DNA from 2 places in the Streptomyces sp. AM25 genome. Region 2 is predicted to be linked to the other one. Evidence: predicted binding sites of a transcription regulator. Region 2 holds the regulator's gene; the other holds the start of a gene.
The links. Region 2 encodes HrcA, which represses chaperone genes, less so after heat shock. Its sites were predicted from a motif close to TTNGCACTCNGNNNNNCNGAGTGCNAA; they were not measured.
Positions count from the first base shown of each region.

Region 1: groES (co-chaperone GroES) is a predicted target of HrcA. The motif match lies at 1,109-1,135, and genes of this name have one in related genera.

Region 1 covers NZ_JBKIWN010000139.1:79-9,211, forward strand. The annotation lists gene ACLHRZ_RS40710 (polysaccharide deacetylase family protein) at 93-953, shown strand; gene groES (co-chaperone GroES) at 1,285-1,593, shown strand; gene groL (chaperonin GroEL) at 1,712-3,334, shown strand; gene ACLHRZ_RS40725 (SDR family NAD(P)-dependent oxidoreductase) at 3,419-4,195, opposite strand; gene ACLHRZ_RS40730 (MOSC domain-containing protein) at 4,192-4,944, opposite strand; gene ACLHRZ_RS40735 (LysR family transcriptional regulator) at 5,027-5,944, shown strand; gene ACLHRZ_RS40740 (WhiB family transcriptional regulator) at 6,014-6,328, opposite strand; gene ACLHRZ_RS40745 (response regulator transcription factor) at 6,774-7,385, shown strand; gene ACLHRZ_RS40750 (sigma-70 family RNA polymerase sigma factor) at 7,759-8,361, shown strand; gene guaB (IMP dehydrogenase) at 8,493-9,133, shown strand, end outside.
Region 2 covers NZ_JBKIWN010000020.1:83,979-93,111, forward strand. The annotation lists gene lepA (translation elongation factor 4) at 1-1,851, shown strand, start outside; gene ACLHRZ_RS26080 (AMP-dependent synthetase/ligase) at 2,056-3,945, shown strand; gene hemW (radical SAM family heme chaperone HemW) at 3,982-5,214, shown strand; gene ACLHRZ_RS26090 (Uma2 family endonuclease) at 5,316-5,882, shown strand; gene ACLHRZ_RS26095 (DUF3097 domain-containing protein) at 5,879-6,697, opposite strand; gene ACLHRZ_RS26100 (MBL fold metallo-hydrolase) at 6,731-7,471, opposite strand; gene hrcA (heat-inducible transcriptional repressor HrcA) at 7,663-8,679, shown strand; gene dnaJ (molecular chaperone DnaJ) at 8,680-9,133, shown strand, end outside.

The DNA.
Region 1 (9,133 bases), on a different contig from region 2:
GGCAGCACCCCGATCGGGGGAGCTGCCGCCCTTCCGTGTCCGTTCACCCCCCGAGGGGGAATGCCTCGAACGTGCGGACAAGAATCGTTCGAGTGAGCTCGCCTGTTTCCGGCCGCCTCCGGGCCGCCCTCGCCTGTGCCGCCGCCCTGCTCCTCGCGGGCACGCTGTCCGGTTGCTCGAACGGTTCGACGGGTTCGTCCCACCCCTCCGGACCGGAGACATCCGCTCCTACCCACAGCACCGCGCCCGACGCCGACGCCTACCGCCGCTGGGGTCTCGACAAGCCCCTCGCGCCCCCGCCCGCGCCGCCGTCCGCCCGGCTGACCGCGACGGTGAAGCCCGGCGGGCCCCCGCAGGTCGTCCGGCGGGTGCGGACCACCGACAAGGTCGTCTTCCTCACCTTCGACGACGGGGCCGAGAAGGACCCGGAATTCGTGAGGATGACCAAGGACCTGAAGCTGCCGTTCACGATGTTCCTGACGGACGGCATCGCCCGCTCCGGCAGCGGCTACGGCTACTTCGACGAGCTCCGCGCCGCGGGCCCCGCCCCCGGCAACGCCGTGCAGAACCACACCCTCACCCACCCCAACCTGCGCACCCTCTCCGCCGAGGCGCAGCGCAAGGAGATCTGCGGGCAGCAGGACATCCTGGAGAAGCGGTTCGGCACCCGCCCCGTCCTCTTCCGGCCCCCGTACGGCAACTACAACGACCAGACCCTCGCCGTGGCGGGCGGCTGCGGGGTGCGCGCGGTCGTCCTGTGGGAGGCCACGATGCAGATCAACGACATGCGCTACGCGGAGGGGGGCGGACTGCACCCCGGCGACATCGTGCTCGCCCACTTCCGCGGCCCGTCCGAGCTCAAGGGCACGACGATGACGCAGATGGTGACGAACATGCTGCGCAGCATCCAGAAACAGGGCTACACGGTGGCGAGACTGGAGGACTACGTCTAGATCGCGCCCCGTAAGGGGCGCGGGGCTCTGCTGGATTTGCGGCTCCGCCGCGTGGGCGCGACCAGCCCCCGACAACCCGCAGCCGACAAACCGCCCCCCGGCAGGGGAGTAGGCACCCCACCCCCCGGGTAGATCATGGCTCGCCGCACGGCGAATTGGCACTCCGCTTGACCGAGTGCTAACCGCGTCATAGTCTCGGCTCCGTTGGCACTCTCCACCGGTGAGTGCCAAACACAGCGACGGGCAGGTCCGGCACCCGCGACGACGGAACCACCTGGTCGCCACCTCAGACAATTGACCCCGTGAGATCTCCGAAGGGGGAGGTCGGATCGTGACGACCGCCAGCTCCAAGGTTGCCATCAAGCCGCTTGAGGACCGCATCGTGGTCCAGCCGCTCGACGCCGAGCAGACCACGGCCTCCGGCCTGGTCATCCCGGACACCGCGAAGGAGAAGCCCCAGGAGGGTGCCGTCCTCGCCGTCGGTCCGGGCCGCTTCGAGAACGGCGAGCGCCTGCCGCTCGACGTCAAGGTCGGCGACGTCGTGCTCTACAGCAAGTACGGCGGCACCGAGGTGAAGTACAACGGCGACGAGTACCTCGTCCTCTCGGCTCGCGACGTGCTCGCGATCATCGAGAAGTAATTCACCCCGAAGCCACAGGCTTTCGAGGCTTTTGACTGCGCCCCTGGTTCCCGTGCCTGCAGAGCCGGGCGCCGGGGGCGCAGTTCGTTTGCGAGATACGGCGAAGGATACGTAACCCATGGCCAAGACCCTGAAGTTCGACGAGGACGCCCGTCGCGCCCTTGAGCGCGGCGTCAACAAGCTCGCCGACACCGTGAAGGTGACGATCGGTCCCAAGGGCCGCAACGTCGTCATCGACAAGAAGTTCGGCGCTCCCACCATCACCAACGACGGTGTGACCATCGCCCGCGAGGTCGAGCTCGACGACGCGTACGAGAACCTGGGCGCCCAGCTCGTCAAGGAGGTGGCGACCAAGACCAACGACATCGCGGGCGACGGCACCACCACCGCCACCGTGCTGGCCCAGGCGCTGGTCCGCGAGGGTCTGCGCAACGTCGCCGCCGGTGCCTCCCCGGCCTCCCTGAAGAAGGGCATCGACGCCGCGGTCAAGGCCGTCTCCGACGAGCTGCTCGCGACCTCCCGCCCGATCGACTCCAAGACCGACATCGCCGCCGTGGCCGCGCTGTCCGCCCAGGACAAGCAGGTCGGCGAGCTCATCGCCGAGGCGATGGACAAGGTCGGCAAGGACGGTGTCATCACCGTCGAGGAGTCCAACACCTTCGGTCTGGAGCTGGACTTCACCGAGGGCATGGCCTTCGACAAGGGCTACCTGTCGCCGTACATGGTCAGCGACCAGGAGCGTATGGAGGCCGTCCTCGACGACCCGTACATCCTGATCCACCAGGGCAAGATCGCCTCGATCCAGGACCTGCTGCCGCTGCTGGAGAAGGTCATCCAGGCCGGTGCCTCCAAGCCGCTGCTGATCATCGCCGAGGACGTCGAGGGCGAGGCCCTGTCGACCCTCGTCGTCAACAAGATCCGCGGCACCTTCAACGCCGTCGCCGTCAAGGCGCCCGGCTTCGGCGACCGCCGCAAGGCGATGCTCGGCGACATGGCCACCCTCACCGGCGGCACCGTCGTCGCCGAGGAGGTCGGCCTCAAGCTCGACCAGGTCGGCCTGGACGTGCTGGGCACCGCCCGCCGCGTGACGATCACCAAGGACGACACCACCATCGTCGACGGCGGCGGCAACTCCGCCGACGTCGCGGGCCGCGTCGCCCAGATCAAGGCCGAGATCGAGGCCACGGACTCCGACTGGGACCGTGAGAAGCTCCAGGAGCGCCTCGCCAAGCTCGCCGGCGGCGTCTGCGTGATCCGCGTGGGTGCGGCCACCGAGGTCGAGCTCAAGGAGAAGAAGCACCGTCTGGAGGACGCCATCTCCGCGACCCGCGCCGCGGTCGAGGAGGGCATCGTCTCCGGTGGCGGTTCCGCTCTGGTCCACGCCGCCAAGGTGCTGGAGGGCGGCCTGGGCAAGGAGGGCGACGAGGCCACCGGTGTCGCCGTCGTCCGCCGCGCCGTCGTCGAGCCGCTGCGCTGGATCGCCGAGAACGCGGGCCTCGAGGGCTACGTCATCACCTCCAAGGTCGCCGAGCTGGACAAGGGCCAGGGCTTCAACGCCGCGACCGGCGAGTACGGCGACCTGGTGAAGGCCGGCGTCATCGACCCGGTCAAGGTCACCCGCTCCGCCCTGGAGAACGCCGCGTCCATCGCCTCCCTGCTGCTCACGACCGAGACCCTGGTCGTCGAGAAGAAGGAAGAGGAGCCCGCCGAGGCCGGCCACGGCCACGGTCACGCGCACTGATGCCTCTCCGCACACCCGAGGCCCGGCACCCCGCACAGGGGGCCGGGCCTCCGGCCTGTCACGACTGCGGCGGGCGGCCTGCCGTCAGCGGGTCGGCCCGTACTTGCGGCCGGAGACGGACGTCATCCGGCCGAGCGCCCCGCGCGGCACGATCTTCGTCAGTCCGGCCAGCGCCTTGTAGCGCGGATCCGGTACGGACAGCGACTTCCCGCGCGCCAGGTCCTTGAGCGCGGCGTCCACCAGCCGGTCGGCGTCGAGCCACAGCCAGCCGGGGATGTTGTCCGTCCCCATCCCCGCCCGCTCGTGGAACTCCGTCCGGACGAAACCGGGGCACAGCGCCATCAGCCGCACCCCGCTCCCCGCCAGGTCCCGCGCGGCGCCCTGCGTGAACTGCACGACCCACGCCTTGCTCGCGCCGTAGGTGCCCCGCGGGACGAACGCGGCCACCGACGCCACGTTCACCACGCCACCGCGCCTGCGCTCCCGCATCACGCCCACCGCGGCCGAGGTCAGCCGCAGCACCGCCTCGCAGTGCACCTTGAGCATCTTGAGCTCGTCGGCCATCGGCACGTCGAGGAAGGCGCCCTTGTTGCCGAATCCCGCGTTGTTGACCAGCAGGTCCACCGGATGCTTCCGGTCCGCGAGCCGCTTCTCGACCGCGGCGATGCCCGCGTCCTCCGCCAGGTCGGCGCGCAGCACCTCGGCCTCCACGCCGTGCCGGTCGTGCAGCTCGGTCGCCTGCTCGTGCAGCCGTTTCTCGTCGCGGGCCACGAGTACGAGGTTGTGCCCGTCGGCTGCGAGGCGCCGTGCAAAGGCCGCGCCGATGCCCGCGGTTGCTCCCGTGATCAGTGCAGTCGTCATACGGGAACGTTAGTGCTCGCCGCCCCCTCGCGGCTGCCTTCCGGCGGCTCCTTTCCCCCCTCCGGGCCCGCCGCTTGACGGGCCGTCCACTCGGCGGCCTTCCGCCGGGTCTCGTCGGGCAGCGCCTCGCCGGCCGCCAGGACGCGGGGCAGCAGGGCGCGTTCGGTGGTGAGCGCACGGAAGACGAAGGAGACGGACACCTCGTGCTCCGGCCGGTGCACGACGGTCACCGGGTCGCCCGCGCGGATCTCGCCCGGCTCGACGACCCGCAGATACGCGCCCGGCGCGGCGGCCTGCGTGAACCGCCTGACCCAGCCCGTCTCGCCCAGCCAGTCGGCGAACGTGCGGCAGGGGATGCGCGGCGCGGAGACCTCCAGCACCAGATCCCGCCCGATGCGCCAGCGCTCGCCGATGCGGGCGCCGCTGACGTCGACCCCGGCGGTGGTGAGGTTCTCGCCGAAGGAGCCGGGCGGCAGGGTGCGCCCCAACTCCCGCTCCCAGCCGTCGAGATCCTCGCGGGCGAAGGCGTAGACGGCCTGGTCGTTCCCGCCGTGGTGCTCGAGGTGGACCACCTCGTCACCGGCCAGGCCGCTGCCCGCGGTGCCCTTCGGGCCGGGGGCGGCCACCGCGACCGGGCCCGTCACGGGCCGCTTGTCGATGCCGGTGCCGATGCCGCCGGCGAAGCCCGGGGCGCCCGGGCGGTCCGCCGTGGTCCGGGTGTGTCCGACGTTCACGGAGAGCAGGTGCATGGGCCTCAGAGTAGGGGCCCCTGGTCAAAGCGTCGAGAAGTTTTGACCGTAGACCCCCCAAGCCGGGCTTATGCTCAAAGGCATGATCGAGGCACGTCATCTGAGGGTGCTGCGCGCCGTGGCCACCACCGGTTCGTTCTCCGCCGCGGCCCGCGAGCTGGGCTGCACCCAGCCCGCCGTCAGCCAGCAGATGAAGGCCCTGGAGCAGTCCACGGGCACCCCCCTGCTGATCCGCGCGGGCCGCGAGATGCGGCTGACTCAGGCGGGCGAGGCGCTCGTCCGGCACGCGACGGGCATCCTGGCCGGGCTGACCGCCGCCGAGGAGGAGGTCGCGGCGATCGCGGGCCTGCGCGCGGGGCGGGTGCGGCTGGTGTCGTTCCCCAGCGGCAGCTCGGCGCTGGTGCCCTCCGCCCTGGCGGCGATGCGGGCCGCGCACCCCGGTACCCGGGTCTCGCTGGTCGAGGCCGAGCCGGGGCGTTCCGTGGAGATGCTGCGCGAGGGCGACTGCGAGATCGCCCTGGCCTTCCGCTACCCCGAGGTCGAGGTGCGCGGCGACGGCCGGGCGGCCCGCGAGGAGTGGGACGACCTCGTCGTCCGGCCGCTGCTGACCGACCGGCTCGTCGGCGTGCTCCCGGAGGGTCACCAGCTGGCGGAGGCGGACCGGATCGGGATCGGCGAGCTGGCGGGGGAGCCGTGGATCGCGGGCTGCCCGCGCTGCCGGCGGCACCTGGTCGAGGTCTGCGAGAGCGCGGGCTTCACGCCCCGGATCGACTTCGCGACGGACGACTACCCGGCGGTCTTCGGGCTGGTGGGCGCGGGGCTCGGGGTTGCCGTGATGCCCGAGCTGGCGCTGGAGTCCGTGGTGCCCATGGGGGCGCGCACGGTGCCGGTGGAGCCCCTGGTGCAGCGCGAGATCGTGGCCCTCACCCTGCCGGACCTGGAGCGGGTCCCGGCCGTCGGGGCCATGCTGGACCGGCTGACGGAGGCGACGCGGCGCTGAGGCGCCGGGTCACCGGGTCGCCGAGGCACTGAGGCGTGCGCAGGGGCGGAGAGGCGCGAGGAGAAACGTTTAAGCAGTCATGGAGCCGGTCGCGGTGATGGACCGGTGCCGGGCGCGCCCCATCAGCTCCTCCCGCTCGTCCTCGGTGAGGCCGCCCCACACGCCGTAGGGCTCGCGCACCGCCAGCGCGTGCGCCGCGCACTCGGCGCGCACCGGGCAGCGCATGCACACCTCTTTCGCAGAGGTCTCCCGGGCGCTGCGGGCCGCGCCCCGTTCGCCCTCGGGATGGAAGAAGAGGGAGCTGTCGACTCCGCGGCACGCCGCCAGCAGCTGCCAGTCCCAGAGGTCGGCGTTGGGGCCGGGAAGGCGGGAGAAATCTGCCATGACTATCCCCTCGAAGCGATCGGAACCGATGTGTCGAAGCGATGTGCGTGACATGCACTTTTCAACTGCCATCCGAGCAGATGAAAATATGACTCATTGCGAATCTAGCCACAGATAGCGGCGAATGGGAAGAAAAGCGGCTCCAACCGAGCAAATGGGGCATAAGTCGGAACAGAGGCGGCCCGTCTCCCCGCGTATTCCCCGTGCGCCCTGCTCCGTGTCCGCGCCTTCACGTAGAGTGCCGAACGTGGCCGACCGAGCCCGTAACTCTTTCGGGTGACCGTCGTTGAGAGTGCGGAGGCGGTTGACGAAATCAAGCGGTCGGGCGGGTGTCCGGGCTTGGTGGAGCTTGTCGGTATCTTCCGGCGTCTCGTCGATCGCACAGGTGACGATCAGTACCAGCCTGGAGGCTCAAGGTGACGCGCATCAGCTGCGGAGGACGGCCATGACATCCGTCCTCGTCTGCGACGACTCCCCGCTTGCCCGAGAGGCGCTCCGTCGTGCGGTGGCGACCGTGCCCGGCGTCGAGCGCGTGACGACGGCGGCCAACGGCGAGGAAGTCCTCCGCCGCTGGGGCGCCGATCGTTCGGATCTGATTCTGATGGACGTACGCATGCCCGGCCTCGGCGGTGTGGAGACCGTGCGCCGGCTCCTCTCCGCCGACCCCGGCGCCCGCATCATCATGCTCACCGTCGCGGAGGATCTCGACGGGGTGGCCCTCGCCGTCGCCGCCGGTGCGCGCGGCTACCTGCACAAGGACGCCTCGCGCGCCGAGCTGCGGGCCACCGTGACGCAGGCGCTCGCCGATCCCACCTGGCGGCTCGCCCCGCGCAGGCTGCGCTCGGCGGAGATGGGTGCCGCGCCCACGCTCACCGCGCGCGAGATCCAGGTGCTGGAGGGCATGAGCCACGGCCGCTCCAACGCCGAGATCGGCCGCGAGCTGTTCCTCTCCGAGGACACCGTGAAGACGCATGCGCGCCGCCTGTTCAAGAAGCTGGGCGCCTCGGACCGGGCGCACGCGGTGGCACTCGGCTTCCGGTGGGGCCTGGTCCGCTAGACGCGTGTGGCGCGCAGCGCCGTGCGGTCGCGTTGCGCGTCACCGGGCAGGCGGTGCGCACCGCGACCTCACCGCGTCCGCGCCGGACGCCGAAACTCCGACGGATGCCGCATCCTTGGAGTTGTGACTCCTCCCCGTCCCCGGCACAGGCCGGTGCTTCTCGCCCGGCCGGGAGAGACCTCATGACGGACAGGCCTGGTCCCGTGCCCCGTGGCATGGGCACAAGCTATCGGGGGAGTCGTGGGCGTGGGGCGGGTATACCCGGAAGGGGGCGACGCGAGACGTGAGTGCGACGACACCGACGCGTAACGGTTCGATGCACAACAATGAGGGCGGTGCCACGGATCGTCCGGCGTCAAGGCACCATGGACCGATGCGCGACGACGAGATCCCGGGGCCTCCTGTGGCCACAGGTCCGGGGGAGATCGGCGCCCTCGTCGCCCGTGCCGTCGAGGGAGACCGGCGGGCCACTCACGATCTGCTCGCCCTGGTGCACCCTCTCGCGCTGCGCTACTGCCGCACGCGGCTGTCGCGTCTGCCGGGCGACGCCCGGCACTTCGTGGACGACCTGGCGCAGGAGGTCTGCCTGGCGGTGCTCTGTGCGCTGCCGCGCTACCGGGACACCGGGCGTCCCTTCGAGGCCTTCGTCGTGGCCATCGCAGCCCACAAGGTCGCCGACCTCCAGCGGGCCGCCATGCGTCACCCCGGCAGCACGGCCGTGCCCTCCGACGAGATGCCCGAGCAGCCCGACGACTCGCTCGGGCCGGAGGAGCGGGCACTGCTCAGCAGCGATGCGGAGTGGGCCAAGAAGCTGCTGGCCAACCTTCCGGAGAACCAGCGCGAGCTGGTGCTGCTGAGGGTCGCGGTGGGGCTGACGGCCGAGGAGACCGGGCAGATGCTGGGCATGTCGCCGGGCGCGGTCCGGGTCGCCCAGCACCGGGCGCTCAGCCGGTTGCGGGCCCTCGCGGAGCAGTAAAAGGGCACCTGCGGCACGGTGGTTGGAGGAATGTCCAAGTGATGCGGGACTCAGCCATAGTGGAATGGGACACGCGTGGCGCCCGTTAGCATGGGAGTCCTCGCTGATGCAAGACCATTGGAGAAGGTGTCATGACTGACAACGTCGACGGTATGCCCGCGAAGTTCGCGATGCTCGGTCTGACATACGACGACGTCCTGTTGCTGCCGGGCGCCTCCGAGGTGCTGCCCAACACCGTCGACACCGCTTCCCGCGTCTCGCGCAACGTGCAGGTGAACATCCCGCTGCTGTCCGCCGCGATGGACAAGGTCACCGAGGCGCGCATGGCCATCGCCATGGCCCGCCAGGGCGGCGCGGGCGTGCTGCACCGCAACCTCTCCATCGAGGACCAGGCCAACCAGGTCGACCTTGTCAAGCGCTCCGAGTCCGGCATGGTCTCGGACCCGATCACCGTCCGCCCCGACGCCACGCTGGCCGAGGCGGACGCGCTTTGTGCGAAGTTCCGGATCAGCGGCGTGCCCGTCACCGACGGGGCGAACAAGCTGCTCGGCATCGTCACCAACCGCGACATGGCCTTCGAGCTGGACCGCAGCCGTCAGGTCCGCGAGGTCATGACCCCGATGCCGCTGGTCACGGGCAAGGTCGGGATCTCCGGCGAGGCCGCGATCGAGCTGCTCCGCCGCCACAAGATCGAGAAGCTGCCGCTGGTGGACGACGCCGGCGTGCTCAAGGGCCTCATCACGGTCAAGGACTTCGTCAAGGCCGAGCAGTA
Region 2 (9,133 bases):
AACGTGCCCGAGCCGAGCCGTACCGACCCGGCTCTGATCCGCAACTTCTGCATCATCGCGCACATCGACCACGGCAAGTCGACGCTTGCCGACCGGATGCTCCAGCTGACCGGTGTGGTCGACTCGCGGCAGATGCGTGCGCAGTACCTCGACCGGATGGACATCGAGCGCGAGCGCGGCATCACGATCAAGTCGCAGGCGGTCCGTCTCCCCTGGGCCCCGTCCGAGGACGAGTCGAGGACGACCCACATCCTCAACATGATCGACACCCCGGGTCACGTCGACTTCACCTACGAGGTCTCCCGCTCCCTCGCCGCGTGCGAGGGCTGCATCCTCCTGGTGGACGCCGCCCAGGGCATCGAGGCCCAGACCCTCGCCAACCTCTACCTGGCGATGGAGAACGACCTCACGATCATCCCGGTCCTCAACAAGATCGACCTGCCGGCCGCCCAGCCCGAGAAGTTCGCCGCCGAGCTGGCGAACCTCGTCGGCTGCGACCCGTCCGACGTACTCAAGGTCTCCGCCAAGACCGGCGTCGGCGTCCCGGAGCTGCTGGACCGCGTCATCCGCGACGTCCCGGCCCCGGTCGGCGTCAAGGACGCCCCCGCCCGCGCGATGATCTTCGACTCGGTCTATGACGCCTACCGCGGCGTGGTGACGTACGTGAAGGTCGTCGACGGCACGCTCAAGAAGCGCGAGCGCATCCGGATGATGTCCACCGGCGCCGCCCACGAGCTGCTGGAGATCGGTACCAACTCGCCCGAGATGCTCCCGGCCGACGGCCTGTCCGTCGGTGAGGTGGGCTACCTGATCACGGGTGTGAAGGACGTCCGCCAGTCCAAGGTCGGCGACACCATCACCCAGTACCAGGGCGGTGCCACCGACGCGCTCGGCGGCTACAAGGACCCCAAGCCGATGGTGTTCTCCGGCCTCTACCCGCTGGACGGCTCGGACTACCCGGAGCTCCGCGAGGCCCTGGACAAGCTGCAGCTCAACGACGCCGCCCTGGTCTACGAGCCGGAGACCTCCGCCGCGCTCGGCTTCGGCTTCCGCGTCGGCTTCCTGGGCCTGCTGCACCTGGAGGTCATCCGCGAGCGCCTGGAGCGCGAGTTCGGCCTCGACCTGATCGCCACCGCGCCGAACGTGGTCTACCGCGTCCTCATGGAGGACGGCGTCGAGCACGAGGTGACCAACCCGAGCGAGTTCCCCACCGGCAAGATCGCCGAGGTGCACGAGCCGGTCGTCCGGGCCACGATCCTGGCGCCCAGCGAGTTCATCGGCGCGATCATGGAGCTGTGCCAGACCCGCCGCGGTGTCCTGCTGGGCATGGACTACCTCTCCGAGGACCGCGTCGAGATCCGCTACACGCTGCCCCTCGCCGAGGTCGTCTTCGACTTCTTCGACCAGCTGAAGTCCAAGACCCGCGGCTACGCCTCGCTGGACTACGAGCCCACCGGCGAGCAGATGTCCGATCTTGTCAAGGTCGACATCCTGCTGCACGGCGACAAGGTCGACGCGTTCTCCGCGATCACGCACAAGGACAAGGCGTACGCGTACGGCGTGCGGCTGGTCGCCAAGCTGCGCGAGCTCATCCCGCGGCAGAACTTCGAGGTGCCGATCCAGGCCGCCATCGGCTCCCGGGTCATCGCCCGTGAGACGGTCCGCGCGATCCGCAAGGACGTCCTCGCCAAGTGCTACGGCGGTGACATCTCCCGTAAGCGGAAGCTGCTGGAGAAGCAGAAGGAAGGCAAGAAGCGGATGAAGATGGTGGGCAACGTGGAGGTCCCGCAGGAGGCCTTCATCGCGGTGCTGTCCACCGACGACGGCGGCGGCGAGAAGGGCAAGAAGTAACGCCCCGGGCCGCTCCGCACGGCAATTGCCCGTCCCGTACCGGGGCGGGCAATTGCCGTATTCGGGGACATCCGTCCCGCCGGTCACAGCTTCAACAAGGCTTTCTTCAGCTCTTACGCCATGGGCCCAACGGCTCTAGTCTGATCACTGTTTGGAAGGTTACTCACGAGTCACCAGCAACGAAGCGGGACCCCGGAGGATGCCGTGACGGAGACACAGACGTTGATCGAGAACCGGCCGCCCTCCGTGGCGTCGCTGTTCCTCGAACGGGTCGCTGCCACACCGGATGCGGAGGCCTACCGCCACCCGGTGCCGGCTCCCTCCGGCCAGGGCCCCGACGACTGGGCCTCGCTCACCTGGCGCCAGGCCGCCGACCGGGTCCTCGCCGCCGCCGCCGGCCTGATCACCCTCGGGGTGCAGCCCGAGGAGCGGGTCGCCCTCGCCTCCTCCACCCGGGTCGAGTGGATCCTCGCCGACCTCGGCATCATGTGCGCGGGCGCCGCCACCACGCCCGTCTACCCGAGCACCAACGCCGAGGAGTCGGCGTACATGCTCGCCGACTCCGAGAGCCGCGTCCTCATCGCCGAGGACGCCGCCCAGCTCGCCAAGGCCCGCCGGCACCGCGCCGAACTCCCCGCGCTCGCCCATGTCGTGGTGATCGACGAGACGGACGTCCCGGCGGACGAGGACGACCCCGAGGACTGGGTCCTCTCCCTCGCCGAGCTGGAGCGCCGCGGCGCCGAGTACCTCAAGGCCCACCCCGACGCCGTCACCGACCGGATCGCCGCCCTGCGCCCCGAGCAGCTCGCCACCCTGATCTACACCTCGGGCACCACCGGCCGCCCCAAGGGCGTACGGCTGCGGCACGACGCCTGGGCCTACATGTCCCGCGCCATCGAGGCCACCCAGCTGGTGCGCCCCGACGACGTGCAGTACCTGTGGCTGCCCCTCGCGCACGTCTTCGGCAAGGTGCTCACCACCGGGCAGATCAGCGTCGGGCACGTCACCGCCGTCGACGGCCGCGTCGACAAGATCATCGAGAATCTGCCCGTCGTCCGGCCCACCTACATGGCCGCCGTGCCGCGCATCTTCGAGAAGGTCTACAACGGCGTCGCCACCAAGGCCCGCGCGGGCGGCGGCGCCCAGTACAAGATCTTCCGCTGGGCCGCGGACACCGCCCGCGAGTACGCCAAGGCGCAGCAGGACAACTTCCGCCGCACCGGCAGCAAGGCCGTCCCCTTCGGCCTCGCCGCCCGGCACCGGATCGCCGACGCCCTCGTCTACACCAAGATCCGCGCGGCCTTCGGCGGCCGGCTGCGCGCCTGCATCTCCGGCGCCTCCGCCCTCGCCCCCGACATCGGCTACTTCTTCGCCGGCGCCGGCATCCACATCCTGGAGGGCTACGGCCTCACCGAGACCAGCGCCGCCAGCTTCGTCAACCCCGGCGAGGCCTACCGCACCGGCACCGTCGGCAAGCCGCTGCCCGGCACCGAGGTCCGCATCGCCGACGACGGGGAGATCCTGCTGCGCAGCCCCGGCGTGATGGAGGCCTACCACGGGCAGCCCGAGCGCACCGCCGAGGTCCTGGAGTCCGACGGCTGGTTCCACACCGGCGACATCGGCGAGCTCTCCCCGGACGGCTACCTGCGCATCACCGACCGCAAGAAGGACCTGATCAAGACCTCGGGCGGCAAGTACATCGCCCCCGCCGAGATCGAGGGCCGGTTCAAGGCCGTGTGCCCGTTCGTCTCCAACATCCTCGTCCACGGCGCCGACCGGAACTACTGCACCGCGCTCATCGCCCTCGACGAGCCCGCCATCCTGGGCTGGGCCAAGGAGCACGGCCTGGAGGGCCGCCCCTACGCGGAGGTGGTCGCCGCGAAGGAGACCGAGGAGCTCATCGACGGCTACGTGCGCCGCCTCAACGAGGGACTGCAGCGCTGGCAGACGATCAAGAAGTTCCGGCTGCTGCCGCGCGACCTCGACATCGAGCACGGCGAGCTGACCCCGAGCCTCAAGCTCAAGCGGCCGGTGGTCGAGCGCGCGTACAAGAACCTGATCGAGGAGATGTACGAGGGCGCCCGCGAGCAGTGAGGACGGGTCCGGCGCCGGATGCCGGACAATGGGGGCATGCCTTCCGTACTGCCTGACGGCGAGCCCATGCCCGCGGACGGGACGCTGCCCCGCCACGCCCTCGACGGCGCCGGGCAGCGGCCGCTCGGGTTCTACCTGCACGTCCCCTACTGCGCCACGCGCTGCGGGTACTGCGACTTCAACACCTACACCGCGAGCGAGCTGCGCGGCTCCGGCGGCGCCCTGGCCTCCCGCGACAACTACGCGGACACGCTGGCCGAGGAGATCCGCCTCGCCCGGAAGGTGCTGGGCGACGACCCGCGCCCGGTCGAGACCGTCTTCATCGGCGGCGGCACGCCCACCCTGCTGCCCGCCGCCGACCTCGGCCGGATGCTGGCCGCGATCCGCGAGGAGTTCGGCCTGGCGCCCGGCGCCGAGATCACCACGGAGGCCAACCCCGAGTCCGTCGACCCGCGCTACCTGGCGGAGCTGCGGGAGGCCGGCTTCAACCGGGTCTCCTTCGGCATGCAGAGCGCCCGGCAGCACGTGCTGAAGATCCTCGACCGCACGCACACGCCCGGCCGCCCCGAGGCGTGCGTGGCCGAGGCCCGTGCGGCGGGCTTCGACCACGTCAACCTCGACCTGATCTACGGCACGCCGGGGGAGACCGACGAGGACTGGCGGGCCTCCCTGGACGCCGCCGTCGGAGCCGGTCCGGACCACGTCTCGGCGTACGCGCTGATCGTGGAGGAGGGCACGCAGCTGGCGCGCCGCATCCGGCGCGGCGAGGTCCCGATGACGGACGACGACGTGCACGCCGACCGCTACCTGATCGCGGAGGAGGCGCTGTCGGCGGCGGGCTTCGCCTGGTACGAGGTCTCGAACTGGGCCACGAGCGAGGCCGGCCGCTGCCGGCACAACGAGCTGTGCTGGCGCGGCGCCGACTGGTGGGGCGCGGGCCCCGGCGCCCACTCGCACGTGGGCGGGGTGCGCTGGTGGAACGTCAAGCACCCGGGTGCGTACGCGCAGGCGCTGAGCGAGGGCCGTTCCCCGGGGGCGGGGCGGGAAGTGCTGCCGGAGGAGGACCGGCGCGTGGAGCGGGTGCTGCTGGAGCTGCGGCTGGTGGACGGGTGTCCGCTGGGGCTGCTGAAGCCGGCGGGGCGCGCGGCGGCGGAGCGGGCGCTGGGGGAGGGGCTGCTGGAGGCCGGGGCGTACGAGGACGGGCGGGCCGTGCTGACCCTGCGGGGGCGGCTGTTGGCGGATGCGGTGGTGCGGGACTTGGTGGACTGATTACCTGTTCGGGTGAACAAGGGCGCATAGGCCGTGCGTCTGCCTACGCTTTCCATAGGCTGCCGTCAACTGACACGCGGCGGATGTGGAGGACCACGGAGATGACCGCTGTGGATGAAGAAATGATCGCCTTTATCGACGAGCACCCCGAGGTGTTCGAGCGGTACAAGGTCGAGCTTCTGCGGGGGGAAATCGTGATGATGGCGGGGCCCGACGTGGTCCACAACTTGATCGTTCTGTCTGTTCTGCGGCAGATCCCCGGTGATCGTTGGTGGCCGCTCCAGACGCAGGACATCGCCATCCCGGGCGAGGACAGTGAGCCGCAACCGGATCTCGTGGTGGTGGAGCAAGGTGCGGTTGAGGGCCCCGGGCGGCTCGTGCCCGCGGCGGCAGCCACGTTGCTCTTGGAGGTCGTCTCGAAGACCAGCGCTCTGCGCGACTACAACACCAAGCGGTCGATGTACGCGGCTGGGCAGGTGCCCGCCTACTTGATCGTCGACCCATTCGCCGCCACGTGCATGCTGCTCACGGAGCCGGTCGGCGCTGGGGACCAAGCCGACTACGCAGCGGTGCGCACCAGCAAGTTCGGTGACCCGGTCCCCCTCGAAATGCTGGGCATCACTCTGGACACCTCGGACTTCAAGACCCTGCCCGGCAACCCGCGTTAAACCCCCACCGTCACGAAGTCGATCAGCTCCTCGACCCGCCCCAGCAGCTCCGGCTCCAGGTCCTTGTAGCTCCGCACCGCCCCCAGAATCCGCTGCCAAGCCGCCCCCGTGTTCTCGGGCCACCCCAGCTGCTGGCACACCCCCGTCTTCCAGTCCTCCCCGCGCGGCACGCGCGGCCACCCGGCGATGCCGACCGACGCCGGCTTCACCGCCTCCCACACGTCCACGTACGGGTGGCCCACCACCAGTACATGCTCCCCCGTCACCTCCGCCGCGATGCGCGACTCCTTCGAACCCGGAACCAAGTGGTCCACCAGGACGCCCAGGCGCGCATCCGGTCCCGGGGCGAACGACCGGACGATGGACGGGAGATCGTCGATGCCCTCCAGGTATTCGACGACCACGCCCTCGATGCGCAGGTCGTCGCCCCAGACCCGCTCCACGAGCTCCGCGTCGTGCCGGCCCTCGACGTAGATCCGGCCCGCCCGGGCGACCCGGGCCCGGGCGCCGGGGACGGCGAGGGAGCCGGAGGCGGTGCGGGCCGGGGCGGCGGGCGGCACCGACGCCGGGCGGACGAGCGTCACCACCCGCCCCTCCAGCAGGAAGCCGCGCTGTTCCATCGGGAACACGCGATGCTTCCCGAAACGGTCCTCCAGGGTCACCGTCAAGCCCTGTGCCGTCTTCTCGCAGCGGATCACCGCCCCGCAGAAGCCCGTTGTGACCTCTTCCACAACGAGGTCCGGCTCGGCCGGAACCTCCGGCGCGGGCGCCGTCCGCTTCCAGGGTGGGGTGAGGTCAGGGCTGTAGCGCTTCATGCGGGCCATTGTGGTTGATGATCACGATCCCGCTCACGCGACACCGAAGCGCGCCGCCAGCTCGTCACGTTGCCTCCGCACGAACCCCGCATCCACCACGGCCCCGTGCCCGGGCACGTAGAGCGCGTCCTCCCCGCCGAGCGCCAGCAGCCGGTCCAGGGCCGCCGGCCAGGCGTGCGGCAGGGCGTCGCGGCCCGCCTGGGGCTCGCCCGACTCCTCGACCAGGTCGCCGCAGAAGACGACGTCCGGGGCCCCGTCCCGGCCGACCGCGAGGACGGCCAGGTCGTGGGCGGTGTGCCCGGGGCCGGCGTTGGCCAGCAGGACCCGCCGGCCGCCCAGGTCGACCGCGATCTCCCCGGAGACCGGGTGGTGCGGCAGGACCAGCAGGTCCGCGGCCTCGGCCGCCTCCTCGGGGTCCACGCCTTGCGCTTCCGCGGAGCGCCGGATGTCCTCCCGCTCGCGCAGCATCAGTTCGTCGAGACCCACGGCCCCGTACACCTGTACGCCCGAGAACGCGGCCGTGCCCAGCACGTGATCGAAATGCGGATGTGTGAGCGCGATGTGCGTCACGGGCAGACCGAAGAGTTCCGTCACCTCGTGCCGGATCTCCGCCCCCGCGTGCAGCGTGGCCCCGGTGTCGACGACGAGCACGCCCGTGCTGCCCGCGATCGCCCCGATGGTCTCGTCCCAGCCCGGCATCCGGCGGCGGGCGACGCCCGGCGCGAGCCGTTCCCAGCGCGCTTCCGCGGCGCCCGTTTCCCCTTGAGTTCCCATGCGGTGACGGTAGCCGCAGCGCGGTACCGTTGCCCGGCCCGCGGGCGCGCGGCGGGGGCGGCCCTTGCCCCGGCCGTGGTGCCCGGCCGTACACTGGCTGAAGGGATCTGGCACTCGTGACCATTGAGTGCCAAGGAACGGTCCCTGCAGAACCCGCAAGACGGCTGGACCACTGACTGGAGGTGCGCGCGGTGCTGAGTGAACGCAGGCTTGAGGTACTGCGCGCCATCGTCCAGGACTATGTGGGCACCGAGGAGCCCGTGGGCTCCAAGGCCCTCACCGAGCGCCACCGGCTGGGCGTCTCCCCGGCCACCGTGCGCAACGACATGGCCGCCCTGGAGGACGAGGGCTTCATCGCCCAGCCCCACACCAGCGCGGGCCGGATCCCGACCGACAAGGGCTACCGCCTCTTCGTCGACAAGCTGGCGGGTGTCAAGCCCCTGTCGTCGGCCGAGCGGCGCGCCATCCAGAACTTCCTGGACGGTGCCGTCGACCTCGACGATGTCGTGGCCCGTACGGTGCGGCTGCTGGCGCAGCTGACCCGGCAGGTCGCGGTGGTGCAGTACCCCTCGCTGACCCGTTCGACCGTGCGGCACGTGGAGCTGCTCTCGCTCGCTCCCGCCCGCATCATGCTCGTCCTCATCACGGACACCGGGCGCGTCGAACAGCGTATGGTCGACTGCCCGGCGCCCTTCGGGGAGAACGCGCTGGCGGATCTTCGGGCGCGGCTCAACAGCCGGGTCGTGGGGCGGCGGTTCACCGATGTGCCGCCGCTGGTGCAGGACCTCCCCGAGTCCTTCGAGCAGGACGAACGCGGAACCGTTTCCACGGTGCTCGCGACCCTGCTGGAGACCCTCGTCGAGGAGACCGAGGAACGGCTGATGATCGGCGGCACCGCCAACCTCACTCGTTTCGGTCATGACTTCCCGCTGACGATCCGGCCCGTGCTGGAGGCGTTGGAGGAGCAGGTCGTGCTGCTCAAGCTGCTCGGCGAGGCCAAGGACTCGCGGATGACCGTGCGCATCGGTCATGAGATTGCCCACGAGGGACTCAACTCCACATCGGTGGTCGCCGTCGGCTACGGTTCGGGCGACGAGGCAGTCGCCAAACTCGGCGTGGTCGGACCGACCCGCATGGACTACCCCGGAACGATGGGAGCGGTACGCGCAGTGGCACGTTACGTCGGACAGATCCTGGCGGAGTCGTAAGTGGCCACGGACTACTACGCGGTCCTGGGCGTCCGCCGCGACGCCTCGCCGGACGAGATCAAGAAGGCCTTCCGCCGCCTCGCTCGCGAGCTGCATCCGGACGTCAATCCGGACCCGAAGACGCAGGAGCGGTTCAAGGAGATCAACGCCGCCTACGAGGTGTTGTCGGACCCGCAGAAGAAGCAGGTCTACGACCTCGGCGGGGACCCGCTGTCCTCCTCGGGCGGCGCGGGTGCGGCCGGCGGCTTCGGCGCCGGTTTCGGCAACTTCTCGGACATCATGGACGCCTTCTTCGGCCAGGCGTCGCAGCGCGGGCCCCGCTCGCGGACGCGGCGCGGCCAGGACGCCATGATCCGCATAGAGGTCGACCTCAACGAGGCCGCCTTCGGCACCACCAAGGACATCCAGGTCGACACGGCCGTCGTCTGCACCACCTGCAGCGGCGAGGGCGCGG